DNA from 2 places in the Burkholderia latens genome. Region 2 is predicted to be linked to the other one. Evidence: predicted binding sites of a transcription regulator. Region 2 holds the regulator's gene; the other holds the start of a gene.

Region 1 (8,089 bases), 1.2 Mb from region 2:
TCGGGAAGCGCGTCGTGTCGATCGAGAAGCGGTTCGCATTGAACACCTGCGGCACGATGCAGATATCGGCAAGCGTCGGCGAGTCGCCGAAGCACAGCTTGCCGGTGCGCGGATCGTTCGCGAGGCGGGTCTCCAGCGACGCGAAGCCTGCCTCGATCCAGTGCCGGTACCACGCGTTCTTCGCGTCCTCCGGAACCTGCAGCGTGTGCTTCAGGTACTTCAGCACGCGCAGGTTGTTCAACGGATGGATCTCGCATGCGACCTGCAGCGCGATCGCGCGCACGTACGCGCGATCGACAGGGTCCTTCGGCAGCAGCGCCGGCTCCGGGTGCGTTTCCTCGAGATATTCGATGATCGCGAGCGATTGCTGAAGCGTCGCGTCGCCGTCGACGAGCGTCGGCACGACCGCGTCGGGATTCAGTGCGCGGTACGCGTCCTTCAGTTGCTCACCGCCGTCGCGCAGCATGTGGACCGGGACCGTGTCGAACGGCAGCTGCTTCAGATTCAGGGCGATCCGCACGCGGTAAGACGCGGAACTGCGGAAATAGCTGTAGAGCTTCATCGGGTGTCTCTCGTAGTGATATTCGGCCGGCGGGCGGGGGACGGAGAGCCGCCATGCGCGCGCCGCACCGCCGGGAACCCGAGTTTAGCGCGGCGCGCCGCGTCGGCACACGAGCGGGGCGCGCGTGGCCGCGGCGCGCCCGTGCGATACTCGGGGCATTCCCGATCGCTCACAGTGCGGCCCGATGCCGGCCGCCGCCCCACGCTCCGATGACCGCTTCCCACGATTTCGCAGCTTCGCCGTTCCCTTGCGCCCGCTTCATCAAGGAAATCGGCCGCGGCCCGCACGGCGCACGCGCGCTATCCGCCGAAGACACGTTCGAACTCTATCGCGCGATGCTCGATGCGCGCGTGTCGGACGTCGAACTCGGCGCGATCCTGATCGCGTATCGCCTGAAGGGCGAAACGGCCGACGAACTGGCCGCGATGCTGGCCGCCGCGCAGGCGTCGTTCGAACCCGTGCACGTGCAGGACGCAGCGTTCCGGCCGGTATCGATTCCGAGCTACAACGGCGCGCGCAAGCAGCCGAACCTGGTGCCGCTGCTTGCGCTGCTGCTCGCGCGCGAAGGCGTGCCGGTGCTCGTGCACGGCGTCGAACGCGATCCGGGCCGCGTGACGAGCGCGGAAATTTTCGCCGCGCTGTCGATCGCGCCGTCGACGTCGCACGACGCGATCGAGGACACGCTTGCCGAACGCCGCGTCGCGTTCGCGCCGATCGACGCGCTCGCGCCGCGCATCGCGCGCCTGCTCGCACTGCGCAGCGTGCTCGGCGTGCGCAATTCCACCCACACGCTCGTGAAGATTCTGCAGCCGTTCGCGCCGGCCGGGCTGCGGCTCGTCAACTACACGCATCCACCCTATCGCGACAGCCTCGCGGCACTCTTCCGCGACCATCCGGACGCCGCGCTCGGCGGCGCACTGCTTGCGCGCGGCACCGAAGGCGAGGCGGTGGCCGATACGCGGCGTCAGGTGCAGGTCGACTGGCTGCACGACGGCGTGTGCGATACGCTGATCGAGGCCGAGCGCTCGTCGAGCGACGCGCCGCCCGTCGCGCTGCCGGAGTCGCGCGACGCGGCAACCACGGCCGCGTGGACGGACGCCGTGCTGCGCGGTGAAATTCCGGTGCCGGACACGCTCGCGCGGCAGGTCGAGACGATCGTGCGAATCGTCCGGATTGCGGCGTGACCCGCCGCGCGCGCCGCGCATCTGTCGCGCCGGCCTTCCGACTGACCATTTGACACGCGCACGCATCCTGGCATAGAGTTGTCGCCATGCGTTCCTTTCCGAACACCCTCCGAATTACCTCCGGCCGCCTAGCGCGGTCGCTATCGCTACGACTAGCCTAAGGCTGTCTTAGCGCCGTGTGCTGTCCGCACGGTCCCTCCAGCAGTTCCTCGCAGCACCCTTCTCGCAGTTTTTACAACCCGAAGTCGTCAGCATTCGTCCGTCTATCCGGCGGCCGATTCGCGAAGATCATCCGCACCCGCAGCGCGTTTCCCGCGCCACGGTGCGAGGCAGCGCCACCCGTCGCCCTTGCCGCCCGTCTTCGCTCGCGACTTGAGACCCGAGGTCCAGAAGATGAAGCGCAACCCGCAAGACAAATACCGTCCGTTCGAGCCCGTCCGCATCAACGGCCGCCGCTGGCCCACCCGCACCATCGAGCGCGCGCCGGTCTGGATGAGCACCGACCTGCGCGATGGCAACCAGTCGCTGATCGAGCCGATGAGCATCGAGCAGAAGCTCGAATTCTTCGACATGCTGGTCGCGATCGGTTTCAAGGAGATCGAAGTCGGTTTTCCGTCGGCGTCGCAAACCGACTTCGATTTCGTCCGCAAGCTGATCGACGAGAAGCGGATTCCCGACGACGTGACGATCGAAGTGCTCGTGCAGTCGCGCGAAGACCTGATCGCCCGCACGTTCGACGCGCTCGAGGGCGTGCCGCGCGCGATCGTGCATCTGTACAACGCGATCTGCCCGTCGTTCCGGCGCATCGTGTTCGGGATGTCGAAGGACGACGTCAAGGCGCTCGCGGTGAACGGCACGCGCATGATCAAGGAGCACGCGGCGGCTCGCCCGGACACGCACTGGACCTACCAGTACTCGCCGGAAACGTTCAGCATGACCGAACTCACGTTCGCGCGCGAGGTGTGCGACGCGGTCGCGCAAATGTGGCGGCCGACACGCGAGCGCAAGATGATCGTCAACCTGCCGGCGACCGTCGAAGCCGCGAGCCCGAACGTGTTCGCCGACCAGATCGAGTGGATGGACCGCAACCTCGCGTATCGCGACAGCATCGTGCTGTCGGTGCATCCGCACAACGACCGCGGCACCGCGGTCGCGGCCGCCGAACTCGCACTGCTCGCGGGCGCCGACCGGATCGAGGGCTGCCTGTTCGGCAACGGTGAGCGCACCGGCAACGTCGATCTCGTGACCCTCGCGCTGAACCTCTACACGCAGGGCATCGACCCGGGCCTCGACTTCTCCGACATCGACGCGGTGCGCCGCGTTGTCGAGCGCTGCAACCAGATTCCGGTGCATCCGCGTCATCCGTACGCGGGCGACCTCGTGTTCACCGCATTCTCGGGCTCGCACCAGGACGCGATCCGTAAGGGCTTCGCGCAGCAGCGTCCCGATGCGGTGTGGGAAGTGCCGTACCTGCCGATCGACCCGGCCGACCTCGGCCGCAGCTACGATGCGGTGATCCGCGTCAACAGCCAGTCCGGCAAGGGCGGCGCGACGTTCCTGCTCGAGCGCGGGATGGGCTTCACGCCGACGCGCCGCGTTCAGATCGAGTTCAGCCATGCGGTGCAGACGCTCGCCGACGCATCCGGCGAGGAAGTGACCGGCGATGCGATCTGCGCACTGTTCGCCCGCGAATTCTTCGAGGCCGACGGGCCGGCGTCACGCCATGGCAACGGCGCGCGCTGGCAGAACCGCGACATCGCGGGCGCGGCGCCGGCCGGTACCGCACCCGAAGACGCGGTGCAGCGCGCGGCCGCGGCGTTCGCGGCGGCAGCCGGCACGACGGTCGACGTCGCATCGTGCGAGCACGTGCGCACGGCGGATGGCCGGATCGCGGTGTCGGTCGGCTGCCGGATCGGCGATGCGCCGCTGCGCCACGGCGTGGGCGTACACGACGATCCGGCGAGTGCAGCGCTCGATGCGGTCGTCAGCGCGATCAACCGCTCGGCCTGGCACTGCGCCGACCGCCGTGCGGCGGCCTGACCGGCGAGTTGCATTTCATGGTCGGAATGTCAGCGAGCGGTGTGTGACCGCCCGTGCACCGCGCGATCCGCGGTGCACGGGCCAACAAGAAGCGGCCCAGAAGGCCGCTTCGATTGGGACGTGAAAACGAGCGCCACGCGCGCTCACGTCTCGGTCGCGCACCGCGTCGCCTGCCACGCGAGCAGCCGCCATTCGCCGTGTTCGTGGGTATGCACGGCCGTATAGGCGATCGGGAACACGAGGCCGCCGTTGTTCGTTTCCATCTCGATCAATGCGCGCCCGGTGACCACGCAGGTTGCATCGCCGACGGGCAACAAGTCCTGCGACTGGATCTCGATCTGGCGATAGCGGCGGCGGCCGGCGACGATGGCGTCGATGAACTGCTGCTTGGTTTCGCGTTTGCCGTTGGTGTGCACGAAGAAAACCTTGTCGGACAATTGCGCGTCGAGCGCCTCGCCGTCCCCGTCGACCATCGCCCGGAACCGATCGCGCTCGAGTGCGCGAATCGCATCGACCACCTTCGCCATCGCCTGACTCCTCGGCAACGCGCCCGCCGTGCGCCGGCGTGCGGATCAGAAGTTGTACTGCACGTAGAACTGGTGGAAATTTATACCAGGATTCGGCTCTTTGATACCCGCGTTAGACACATGTTGAAAACGGTAGCCGAGCTGATACTGTTGCCGTTCGCCGAACTGCGCGCCGACACCGACGACGTCCGCGAACTGGAACGACGTCGACAGCGACAGGTTGTTCGAGATGGTCGGATGCGTGAGGAACCGGATCCCGGCGCCGGCTTCGACGAACGGGCGCACCTGGCCCGCGCTCTTGATGAAACGGAACATCGGCGTCGCGCCGAATTCGCCGATATTGGCGTGCACGTTGCCGCCGGTGTGCCAGTAGCCGACATGGCCTTCCATCACGAATGCGAAGTGCCAGCCGCCGATTTCCCACCAGTTCCAGCCCGGATCCCACACCACACCGAGATCGGCCTTGTCGATCCCGTGGCGATCGGAAAACCCGCCTCCCGCCTGGATGCCCCACCGATCCGCAAACGCGGCGCCCGATCCGCCGAGCAGCGACGCCGCCACCAGCGCATGCACCGCAAGCCGGGTACGAGGCCGGCGGTTCTTCTTATTGTTCATCTGACACTCCAACTTTGTGGGTTGAATGGAGCCTCGCCGCAGCGGCTGGGCCCGAGCGAACTGAATGGTATGGTAAAGGACTTTTCGGATCGGCATCAGGAAGCGAAATTGTTTGCTTCCAAAACTACAAAAATCGAAAACGTCTACTGATTACTATCTGAAACAACGACTTACGGAACTCGGCGACACCGCACAGGTCGCAAATTAGACTATCGACTCCAGCAAGTCGATAGAAAAACGGGAACTTGGATGCCCCCGTGCCCTCTAAGGAATTAGCACTCGGATTGCCGGAGTGCTAAGATGGGCCCCGGAATCTCATCCGAGACTACGGGTTTGTCCCTGATTCCAAAGGAGTTTTTAGTGAGCCACGCCCTGACCCTTCCGAACACCCTGAGCCCGACGCCGGCCAAGGCCGAATCGGCAGGCTCGCTGGCGCTCGCAACCCACGCGATGTTGCCGGGCCAGCTTGGCAACATCGACGCGTACATCCAGGCCGTCAACCGGATCCCGCTGCTGACCGCCGAGGAAGAACGCCAGTACGCGACCGAATTCCGCGAACACAACAACCTGGACGCGGCGCGCCACCTCGTGCTGTCGCACCTGCGGCTCGTCGTGTCGATCGCGCGCAACTATCTCGGTTACGGGCTGCCGCATGGCGACCTGATCCAGGAAGGCAACATCGGCCTGATGAAGGCGGTAAAGCGCTTCGATCCGGAGCAAAACGTACGCCTGGTGTCGTACGCGATTCACTGGATCAAGGCCGAGATTCACGAATACATCCTGCGCAACTGGCGGATGGTGAAGGTCGCGACGACGAAGGCGCAGCGCAAGCTGTTCTTTAACCTGCGCAGCCACAAGAAGAGCATGCAGGCGATGACGCCCGAGGAAATCGACGGCCTCGCGCAGGAGCTCAACGTCAAGCGCGAGGAAGTCACCGAGATGGAAACGCGCCTGTCGGGCGGTGACATCGCGCTCGAGGGCCAAGTCGAGGACGGCGAAGAGGCGTACGCGCCGATCGCCTACCTGGCCGATTCGCACAACGAGCCGACCGCCGTGCTGGCCGCGCGTCAGCGCGACATGCTGCAGACGGACGGCATCGCGCAGGCGCTCGACGCGCTCGACGCGCGCAGCCGGCGGATCATCGAGGCGCGCTGGCTGAACGTCGACGACGACGGCTCGGGCGGCTCGACGCTGCACGACCTCGCGGCCGAATTCGGCGTATCGGCGGAACGCATCCGCCAGATCGAAGCGAGCGCAATGAAGAAGATGCGCACCGCACTCGCCGAATACGCATAAGCGCAATTCAGAGCGTTCCCCCCAAAACCGCTGCCCCGCCCGGCAGCGGTTTTTTTTCGCCTGTCATTTCGCGTCACGCGTCGTTTATTGACTGACCTTATTGATCGGGTATCGGACGGATTCCGCCTCCTTCCGTATAACCTTGATCTGCCTCAAGTTTTCACCCGCCGTTCGCGACGGTCTGCCGCAGCGCGGCACTCGGCAGCGGGAAGCCGGCATTTTAAAATTGGCACGTCGGCTTAAAAGGATTAAAAAAACAGCTTAACCGCCGTCATAAATCCGACGTAAAGTCGCCCCAAACCACGTAAATCGATTCAGGATTATCGCCTTGATCTCGATCAATAAAGAGCCTGCCGCGCGTTCCCCGCGTGCCGACGGCACGGTCGGCTGGCGCGCGCGCATCGTCGCGTGGGCCCGCGGGCCAACGCTCGTGCGCGACATCACGCTGGTGCTGATCGTCAAGCTGATCCTGCTGATGTCGCTCAAATACGCATTCTTCAATCATCCGCAGGCCCAGCACATGTCGCTGCCGCCTGCCGTCGTCGCCGAGAAGCTGCTCTCGGTGCCGGCGCCTGCATCCTCCGAGGGAGACCACCATGATAAGTAGCGAAGTCGTCGATCTGTCGCGTCTGCAGTTCGGCATCACGGCGCTCTACCACTTCCTGTTCGTGCCGCTGACGCTCGGCCTGTCCTGGCTGCTCGTCATCATGGAAGCCGTGTACGTGATGACCGGCAAGCAGGTCTACAAGGACATGACCCAGTTCTGGGGCAAGCTGTTCGGGATCAATTTCGCGATGGGCGTGACGACCGGCATCACGCTCGAATTCCAGTTCGGCACGAACTGGTCGTACTACTCGCACTACGTCGGCGACATCTTCGGCGTGCCGCTCGCGGTCGAAGGCCTGATGGCGTTCTTCCTCGAATCGACGTTCGTCGGCCTGTTCTTCTTCGGCTGGAACCGCCTGTCGAAGGTGAAGCACCTGATCGTCACGTTCCTCGTCGCGCTGGGCTCGAACCTGTCCGCGCTGTGGATCCTCGTCGCGAACGGCTGGATGAACAACCCGGTCGGCGCCGAGTTCAACTACCAGACGATGCGCATGGAGCTGACGAGCCTGTTCGACGTGCTGTTCAACCCGGTCGCCCAGGTGAAGTTCGTGCACACCGTGTCGGCCGGCTACGTGACGGCGGCGATGTTCGTGCTCGGCATCTCGTCATGGTACTTGCTGAAGAAGCGCGACACCGACTTCGCGCTGCGCTCGTTCGCGGTCGCGGCGGGCTTCGGCCTCGCGGCCACGTTGTGCGTGATCGTGCTCGGCGACGAATCCGGCTATACGACCGGCGAAGTGCAGAAGATGAAGCTCGCCGCAATCGAATCCGAATGGGAAACCCAGCCCGCGCCGGCCTCGTTCACGCTGATCGGCATCCCGAACCAGAAGGAAGAGCGCACCGACTACGCGATCAAGATCCCGTACGCGCTCGGCCTGATCGCGACGCGCTCGATCGACGAGCCGGTGGTCGGCCTGCGCGAACTCGCGAAGCACAGCGAGGAACACATCCAGAGCGGGATGGTCGCGTACGGCGCGTTGCAGAAGATCAAGCAAGGCGACACGAGCGCCGCGACCCGCGCGCTGTTCGACCAGCACAAGCAGTATCTCGGCTACGGGCTGATGCTCAAGCAATTCACGCCGAACGTGGTCGATGCGACGCCGGAGCAGATCAAGGCCGCCGCGAAGAAGACGATCCCCCCGGTCGCGCCCGTGTTCTTCTCGTTCCGGATCATGGTGTTCCTCGGCTTCCTGTTCCTCGCGACCTTCATCGCAGCGTTCTGGTTCTGCGCGCGCCGGCAGCTGCTGGATGACAACCGC
Region 2 (8,089 bases):
GCGACGACGCGCAGACGCACGCGATGCCGGTCGATCCGGGCGAGCGCGCGGCGCTGGCCGCGTCGCTCGGCTATGCCGACTACGCGGCGCTGATGGCGGTGCTCGATGGCCATCGCACGTTCGTGGAGGCGCAGTTCGATCAAATCTTCGCGGACAAGGTGAACGGCGGCTCGTGCGCGGCCGGCGAGGACACGGCCGCCGCGTGGATCTGGAGCGGCGCGCTCGCCGACGACGGCGAAGACGACGCGCTGCTCGCGCGCCTCGACGGCCTCGGCTTCGCCGATCCGGCTGCCGTGCTCGCGCGGCTGCGCGCGATCTGGCAATCGTCGCGCTACGCGGGGCTGCCCGAAAAGAGCCGGCAGCGTTTCGACAGCGTCGCGCAGCGCGCGCTCGAGGCCGCGCCGCGCATCGACGCGGCGCGCCGCGACGAAACGATCGTGCGGTTGTTCGACCTGCTCGAGACGGTCAGCCGGCGCGGCGTCTATCTGGCGCTGCTGACCGAGTATCCGGCCGCGCTCGATCGTGTACTGTCGGTGCTCGGCGCGACGCGCTGGGGCGGCGGCTACCTGATCCGCCATCCGCAGCTGCTCGACGAACTGCTCGACGACGAAGCGATCGCGAGCCCGTTCGACTGGCCCGCATTCAAGGATGCGCTGCGTGCGCGCCTGGCCGCCGCCGACGGCCCCGAGCAGCAGATGGACTTGCTGCGGCATGCGCAGCACGCGGAGGTGTTCCGCATCCTGCTGATCGACCTGGCGGGGCAACTGTCGGTCGAGCACGTGAGCGACCGCCTGTCCGAACTCGCCGACGCGGTGCTCGACGTGACGATCGAAGTGGTCTGGTCGCAGCTCGCGAAGCGTCACCGCGACGTGCCGAAATTCGCGGTGATCGCGTACGGCAAGCTCGGCGGCAAGGAGCTCGGCTACGCGTCGGATCTGGACCTGATCTTTCTGTACGACGATCCCGACGAGCGCTCCGCGGACGTCTATACGACGTTTACGCGCCGGCTGATCACATGGCTCACGACCGCGACCGGCGCGGGCGCGCTGTTCGACATCGACCTGCGGCTGCGGCCGAACGGCGAGGCCGGATTGCTCGTGACCGATCTCGACGCGTTCCGCCGATACCAGCTGCGCGAGGGCGATGCGGCGAATACCGCGTGGGTGTGGGAGCACCAGGCGCTGACGCGCGCGCGCTACAGCGCCGGCGACCCGCAGATCGGCGCGGACTTCGAGGCGATCCGCCAGCAGGTTTTGACGACGCCGCGCGACGCGGCCGTGCTCGCGAACGAAATCGTCGACATGCGCGGCAAGGTGTTCGCGGGCCACCCGAACCACACCGAGCTGTTCGACCTGAAGCACGATCGCGGCGGGATGGTCGACATCGAGTTCATCGTCCAGTACTGGGTGCTCCTGCATGCATCGAGCGATGCCGAGCTGATCCGCAACACCGGCAACATCGCGCTCTTGCGCGAGGTCGCACGGTTCGGTCTGATGGGGGAGGACGAGGCCGAGCGGGTGGGCGCCGCGTACCGCACGTACCGGAAACTGCAGCACAAGCTGCGACTCGACGGGATGGAGAAGGCGCGGGTCGATCCGGCGCTGGTGGCCGACGAGCGGGCAGCCGTGACCGCGCTGTGGGAACGCGTGTTCGGGGCGCGCGAAACGGGCGTTTGAGTCGCGCGTTCGACGCCGGCGGCCACGTTGGCGGACGGGGCGGGTGTGGTCTCCCCCGGCGGCCGGCCGGCCGAAAAAGACCGCTGCACGCGCCGGTCGCGCTGGATACGGCCCGCGCTGCGCGCGTGTCAGGCCGCGAGCATTTCCTTCGCGTGCTTGCGGGTGGTGGCCGTGATTTCGAGGCCGCCGAGCATCCGCGCGACTTCCTCGACGCGGCTCGCCTTGTCGAGCGCGACGACCGACGATACGGTGCCGCCGCGGTCGTCGGAGCCTTTCGCGACCTGGAAGTGATGGTCGCCGCGCGCCGCGACCTGCGGCAGATGCGTCACGCACAGCACCTGGCGGTCGCGCCCGAGCTGGTGCAGCAGGCGGCCGACGACTTCGGCGACGCCACCGCCGATACCCGTGTCGACTTCGTCGAAAATCAGCGTCGGCGTCGGGCTGGCCGCGCTCGCGATCACTGCAAGCGCGAGGCTGATCCGGGCCAGTTCGCCGCCCGACGCGACTTTCGCGAGCGGCCTCAGCGGCACGCCCGGGTGCCCGGCGACGCGGAATTCGACTTGTTCGAGCCCGTGCGGACCGCCGTCGGCAAGCGGCACGAGCGCGACTTCGAAACTGCCGCCGGCCATCGACAGCTCTTGCATGCCGGCCGTGACGGCCGTGCCGAGCGCTTTCGCGGCCTGCGCGCGCGCCTTCGACAGGTGTTTCGCGTCGGCGAGATACGCTTCCCATGCCTTCGCCTGCGCGGCTTCCAGCGCGCCGAGATCGGCGGCCGCGTCGAGCGCGGCGAGCTGGGCGCGGCGTGCTGCGTGTTCCTCGTGCAGGGTGTCGGGCGGCAGGCGGAACTTGCGGGCGGTCGAATGCAGGGCGTCGAGACGCGCTTCGACCTGGGCGAGCCGGGCCGGATCGAGATCGAGGCGCTGCGCGTAGTGCGACAGCGAATAGACGGCTTCCTGCAGCTGGATCTCGGCCGGTTCGAGCGACGCGAGCGCATCGCCGAGCCCGGAGTCATAGTCGGCGAGGCTGCGCAGTTTCGACACGATCGCGCCCAACTGCGGCAGCATCGCATCGTCGGCCTCGGACAGCGCATTGAGCGCACCCTGCACGCCGGCGATCAGATTCGCCGAGTGCGACAGCCGCTTGTGCTCGCTGCCGATTTCGTCCCATTCGCCGGGCTGCGGCGCGAGCTTGTCGAGCTCGGCCAGTTGCCACGCGAGCTTCTCCCGTTCGAGCTGCAGCTCGCGCTCGTGCGCCTTTGCGGCGTCGATCGCCTGCGTCGCGTCGCGCCACACGCGCCACGCGCGCGCGACGTTCGCGGCATCGGCGACGAGCCCCGCGTGCGTGTCGAACAGCTCGCGCTGCGCATCGGGCCGCATCAGCAGCTGGTGCGCGTGCTGGCCGTGGATGTCGACGAGCATCTCGCCGAGTTCGCGCAGCTGCGCGAGCGTTGCGCTGGTGCCGTTGATGAACGCGCGCGAGCGGCCGTTCGCGTCGATCACGCGGCGCAGCATCACGGTGTCCTCGGCGTCGAATGCATGGTCGTCGAGCCAGCGTGCGACGCGGTCGTGCGGCGTGAATTCGGCGGCGATGTCGGCGCGACCGCAGCCGGCGCGCACGACGCTCGCGTCGGCGCGTTCGCCGAGCGCGAGCGCCAGCGCGTCGATCAGGATCGATTTGCCGGCGCCGGTTTCGCCGGAAAAGACGGTGAAGCCGCTGTCGAATTCGAGATCGAGCGCGGCGACGATGACGAAGTCGCGAATCGAGAGGTGGCGGAGCATGGTGTCGGGCGGTAGTGCGTCAGGACGCCTTGTCGTCTTCGTTCGATGCGTGCTCGTTCCAGTGCAGCTTGTTGCGCAACGTCGCGTAGTAGCTGTAGCCGACCGGGTGCAGGAAGGGCACCGTGTGCTTCGAGCGGCGCACCTCGATCGTGTCGTTCAGCTCGAGCGCGGTGAACGACTGCATGTCGAAATTCACGTTGACGTCGCGGCCGCCGACGATCTGGATCGCGATCTTCGAATCGTCGGGCAGCACGATCGGCCGGTTCGACAGTGCGTGCGGCGCGATCGGCACCAGTACGATGCCCTGGAGCTGCGGATGCAGGATCGGGCCGGCCGACGACAGCGCGTACGCGGTCGAGCCCGTCGGCGTCGCGACGATCAGGCCGTCCGAACGCTGGTTGTACATGTAGCGGCCGTCGACCGACGCGCGCAGCTCGACCATCCCGGAAAAGCCGCTGCGGTTCACGACGACGTCGTTGAACGCGAGCGCGTGGTAGATCGGTTCGCCGTCGCGCACGATCCGGGCCTCCAGCAGCGAGCGCTCCTCGCGCTCGAACTTGCCGGACAGGATCACCGGCACCAGTGCCTGCATGTCGGCCGCCGCGATGTCGGTGATGAAACCGAGCCGCCCGTGGTTGATCCCGATCAGCGGGGTCTTGTACGGCGCGAGCTGGCGGCCGATGCCGAGCATTGTGCCGTCGCCCCCGAGCACGACCGCCACGTCCGCGCGCGCGCCGATTTCCGCCGGCGTCAGTGCCGGATAGCCGGAGATGCCGATTTCGCGCGCGGTGTCGGCTTCGAATACGACCTCGAAGCCCAGCTTCGCGATGCAGCCAGCCAGCGTGGCGAGCGGCTCGGCGATGCCAGGCGTGTTGCTCCGGCCGACGAGCGCGACAGTATTGAACTGATTACCGGTTTTCATGCCGGCATTACACCATAGCTCGTGGACGAAAAGAACCGGCTGTGCGCGCACGGGGCCGGATCGGCCGGCCCGCCCGACTGTGGCCGCAGCCACTCGCCGTGCTCGCGCGGTTGCGCTAAAATTTTCCACCATGCTAGATCCTCGCGCACGAACCCTCCTGAAAACCCTGATCGAGCGGTATATCGCCGACGGTCAGCCGGTCGGCTCGCGCACGTTGTCCCGTTACTCCGGGCTGGAACTGAGCCCGGCGACGATCCGCAACGTGATGTCCGACCTGGAGGAGCTCGGCCTCGTGTCGAGTCCGCACACTTCGGCGGGCCGCGTGCCGACGCCGCGCGGGTATCGGCTGTTCGTCGACACGATGCTGACGGTCGAGGCGCCGATCGACGCCGAGGCCGTCGCACGGCAGGTGCAGAGCACGCTGCAGACGGGCGAGCCGCAGCAGCGGGTGGTGGCGGCCGCCGCGAGCGTGCTGTCGAACCTGTCGCAGTTCGCGGGCGTCGTGCTGACGCCGCGCCGCAGTCACGTGTTCAAGCAGATCGAGTTCATGCGCTTGTCGGACAAGCGCATCCTGTTGATCATCGTCACGCCCGAGGGCGACGTGCAGAACCGGATGCTCGCGACGCCGCGCGACTATTCGCCGTCGCAGCTGACCGAGGCGTCGAACTACATCAATGCGCACTTCGCCGGGCTGTCGTTCGACGAGGTGCGCCGCCGCCTGCGCGACGAGATCGACCAGCTGCGCGGCGACATGACCACGCTGATGCATGCGGCCGTGACGGCCAGCACCGAGGTGCCCGACACCGAAGATACGGTGCTCATTTCCGGCGAGCGCAACCTCCTCGAGGTGGCGGACCTCTCGTCCGACATGGCGCGGCTGCGCAAGCTGTTCGACGTGTTCGACCAAAAGACGGGCCTCCTGCAATTGCTCGACGTGTCGAGCCACGCCCAGGGCGTGCAGATCTTCATCGGCGGCGAATCGACGCTCGTGCCGATCGAGGAGATGAGCGTCGTGACCGCGCCGTACGAGGTGAACGGCAAGATCGTCGGCACGCTCGGCGTGATCGGCCCGACCCGGATGGCTTACAACCGCGTGATTCCGATCGTCGACATCACCGCCCGGCTGCTGTCGCTCACGCTGAGCCAGCAGTAACGCGCCGCACCGGGCGCCGACACCGTGCCGCCATCGTGCCGCGGCGCCGGGTGCGCCGCCAGCCGGCCGAACGGCCAGCCGCCCCCATCGACACGGCCCGCTATAATTGAGGGCCGTCCGACTGCGTGCTCCGAGCACGTTCCTGCCCATGCGTTTCGATCTTGAGCCGCCTTCGAGCGTCGCTGCTGCCCACCGTATCGGCGTGCTGCTGATCAACCTCGGCACGCCCGACGCCCCGACACCGCGCGCGGTGCGGCGCTATCTGGCCGAATTTCTGTCGGACCCGCGCGTCGTCGAGATTCCGCAGGTCGTCTGGCAGGTGCTGTTGCGCACACTCATCCTGCCGCTGCGCGGCCGCGCGTCCGCGAAGAAATACGCGGCCGTCTGGATGCAGGAGGGCTCGCCGCTGCGCGTGTACACCGAGCGCCAGACCGAAGGCGTGCGCCATCTGCTTGCATCGAACGATTACCACGTTCAGGTCGATTACGCGATGCGCTACGGCAGCCCGAACATCCCGCACGCGCTCGCGCAGTTCAAGCGCGCGGGCGTCGAGCGCGTGCTGTTGATGCCGATGTATCCGCAATACTCGGCGTCGACCACCGCGACCGCGTTCGATGCCGCGTTCGCCGCGCTCGCGCGGATGCGCAACCAGCCGGAAGTGCGCACGGTGCGGCACTACGCCGATCACCCGGCCTACATCCACGCGCTCGCCGAACAGGTGCGCCAGTACTGGGCGCAGCATGGCCGGCCCGATTTCGCAGCCGGCGACAAGCTCGTGCTGAGCTTTCACGGCGTGCCGAAACGCACCCTCGACCTCGGCGACCCATATCACGACCAGTGCCAGCAGACGGGCTCGCTGCTGATGGCCGCGCTCGGGCTGTCGTCGCTCGAATGCCGCGTGACGTTCCAGTCGCGTTTCGGCAAGGCCGAGTGGCTGCAGCCGTACACGGCGCCGACGCTGCGCGAACTCGGCGAGGCGGGCGTGCGGCGAGCGGATGTGTTCTGTCCCGGTTTTACGGCCGATTGTCTGGAGACGATCGAGGAGATCGGGATGGAGGTGCGCGACGAATTCATCGCCGGCGGCGGCCAGTCGTTCCACCGGATTCCGTGCCTGAATGGCGCGCCGGCGTGGATCGCGGCGCTCGGCGAGATCGTCGCGGAGAATCTCCAGGGCTGGCCGGTGAAAGCCGCACAGCCTGAAACGGTGGGTTGAACGCGATGAACTACAGGATTTCGACCGAGCCCGGCGCGAAGCTGCGCATCGACAAATGGTTGTGGGCGGCGCGCTTCTTCAAGACGCGTTCGCTCGCGTCCGACGCGGTCGACAAGGGCCACGTGAAGATCGGCGGCGCGGCGGTCAAGCCGGCAAAGGACGTGCGCGTGGGCGACGAGGTCGAGATTGCGATCGACGGTATCGTCTGGCACATTGCCGTGCTGGGCATCTGCGACGTGCGCGGGCCCGCGAGCGTCGCGCAGACGCTTTACGAGGAAACGGAAGCGGGACGCGCCGCGCGGCTCGCCGAACTGGAGCGGCGCCGTACCTATCGGGAACCGGCGGCCGGGCTGCACGGCCGGCCGACCAAGCGCGACAGGTGGAGCAGCCCCCTGAAACACCGGACATAGCCTCTCACTTAAACTAGCGGGTAGGCATAAGACTGTGTTTTTGACTAACACCAGGCAGGAAGTGATGGAAGTGTTGACGGGCCCGGAGCGTCGGCGGCGCTGGACGGCGGAGCAGAAGCTGGCGATGGTTCGCGAGAGTTTCGAACCGGGGAAGTCGGTTTCGATGGTTGCGCGCCAGCACGGCGTGAACCCGAACCAGCTGTTCCACTGGCGCAAGCTGTACCAGGACGGGAGTCTGTCGGCGGTCAAGGCTGGAGAGGAAGTGGTCCCTGCATCAGAGCTGGCCGATGCCCTCAAGCAGATTCGTGAGCTGCAGCGGATGCTCGGCAAGAAGACCATGGAGAACGAGATTCTCCGCGAAGCAGTCGAGTATGGCCGAGCAAAAAAATGGATAGCGCACTCGCCCTCGCTGCCGGAGGACGACCAGTGAAACTGGTTTGTGAAGTTCTCGGCGTGTCGCGCTCGAACGTATCGGCACGACTGTCGCGTCCGGTGACGTGGCGCGATGGCCGTCAATCGCGGCAGACGGACGATGCGAGCGTGGTCGAGGAAATCCGCCGAGTCGTCGGCGATTTGCCCAGCTATGGCTATCGCCGGGTGTGGGGCTCGCTGCGCAATGAACGCATTGCTGCCGGACAGGTGCCGTTCAATGCGAAGCGCATCTATCGCATCATGCGCACTCACGGTCTGCTGATGCAACGGCGTCCAGCCCCGCCTCGGCCGCAACGTCGGCACGATGGCAAGGTGGCCGTCGCGCGCAGCAATCAGCGATGGTGCTCGGACGGCTTCGAGTTCCGCTGCGACAACGGCGAGCCGCTTCGAGTGACATTCGCGCTTGACTGCTGCGACCGCGAAGCGATGAGCTGGGCGGCTACGACGGCAGGTCACAGCGGCGACATCGTGCGCGACGTCATGCTGGCAGCAGTGGAAAATCGGT

The links. The regulator HrcA, encoded in region 2, represses chaperone genes, less so after heat shock. The targets are predictions, from matches to a motif close to TTAGCACTCNNNNNNNNNGAGTGCTAA.
Region 1: rpoH (RNA polymerase sigma factor RpoH) is a predicted target of HrcA. The motif match lies at 5,201-5,227, and genes of this name have one in related genera.

Annotation. Positions count from the first base shown of each region.
Region 1 covers NZ_CP013435.1:2,920,268-2,928,356, forward strand. Annotated here, with positions in the region: gene maiA (maleylacetoacetate isomerase) at 1-562, opposite strand, end outside; gene ybiB (DNA-binding protein YbiB) at 772-1,746, shown strand; gene leuA (2-isopropylmalate synthase) at 2,140-3,786, shown strand; gene WK25_RS13580 (nuclear transport factor 2 family protein) at 3,930-4,313, opposite strand; gene WK25_RS13585 (acyloxyacyl hydrolase) at 4,359-4,928, opposite strand; gene rpoH (RNA polymerase sigma factor RpoH) at 5,289-6,224, shown strand; gene cydP (cytochrome oxidase putative small subunit CydP) at 6,553-6,831, shown strand; gene WK25_RS13600 (cytochrome ubiquinol oxidase subunit I) at 6,821-8,089, shown strand, end outside.
Region 2 covers NZ_CP013435.1:767,709-775,797, forward strand. Annotated here, with positions in the region: gene glnE (bifunctional [glutamate--ammonia ligase]-adenylyl-L-tyrosine phosphorylase/[glutamate--ammonia-ligase] adenylyltransferase) at 1-1,676, shown strand, start outside; gene recN (DNA repair protein RecN) at 1,805-3,454, opposite strand; gene WK25_RS03560 (NAD kinase) at 3,474-4,376, opposite strand; gene hrcA (heat-inducible transcriptional repressor HrcA) at 4,507-5,529, shown strand; gene hemH (ferrochelatase) at 5,678-6,742, shown strand; gene WK25_RS03575 (RNA-binding S4 domain-containing protein) at 6,748-7,152, shown strand; one part of gene WK25_RS03585 (IS3 family transposase) at 7,217-7,532, shown strand; one part of gene WK25_RS03585 (IS3 family transposase) at 7,532-8,089, shown strand, end outside.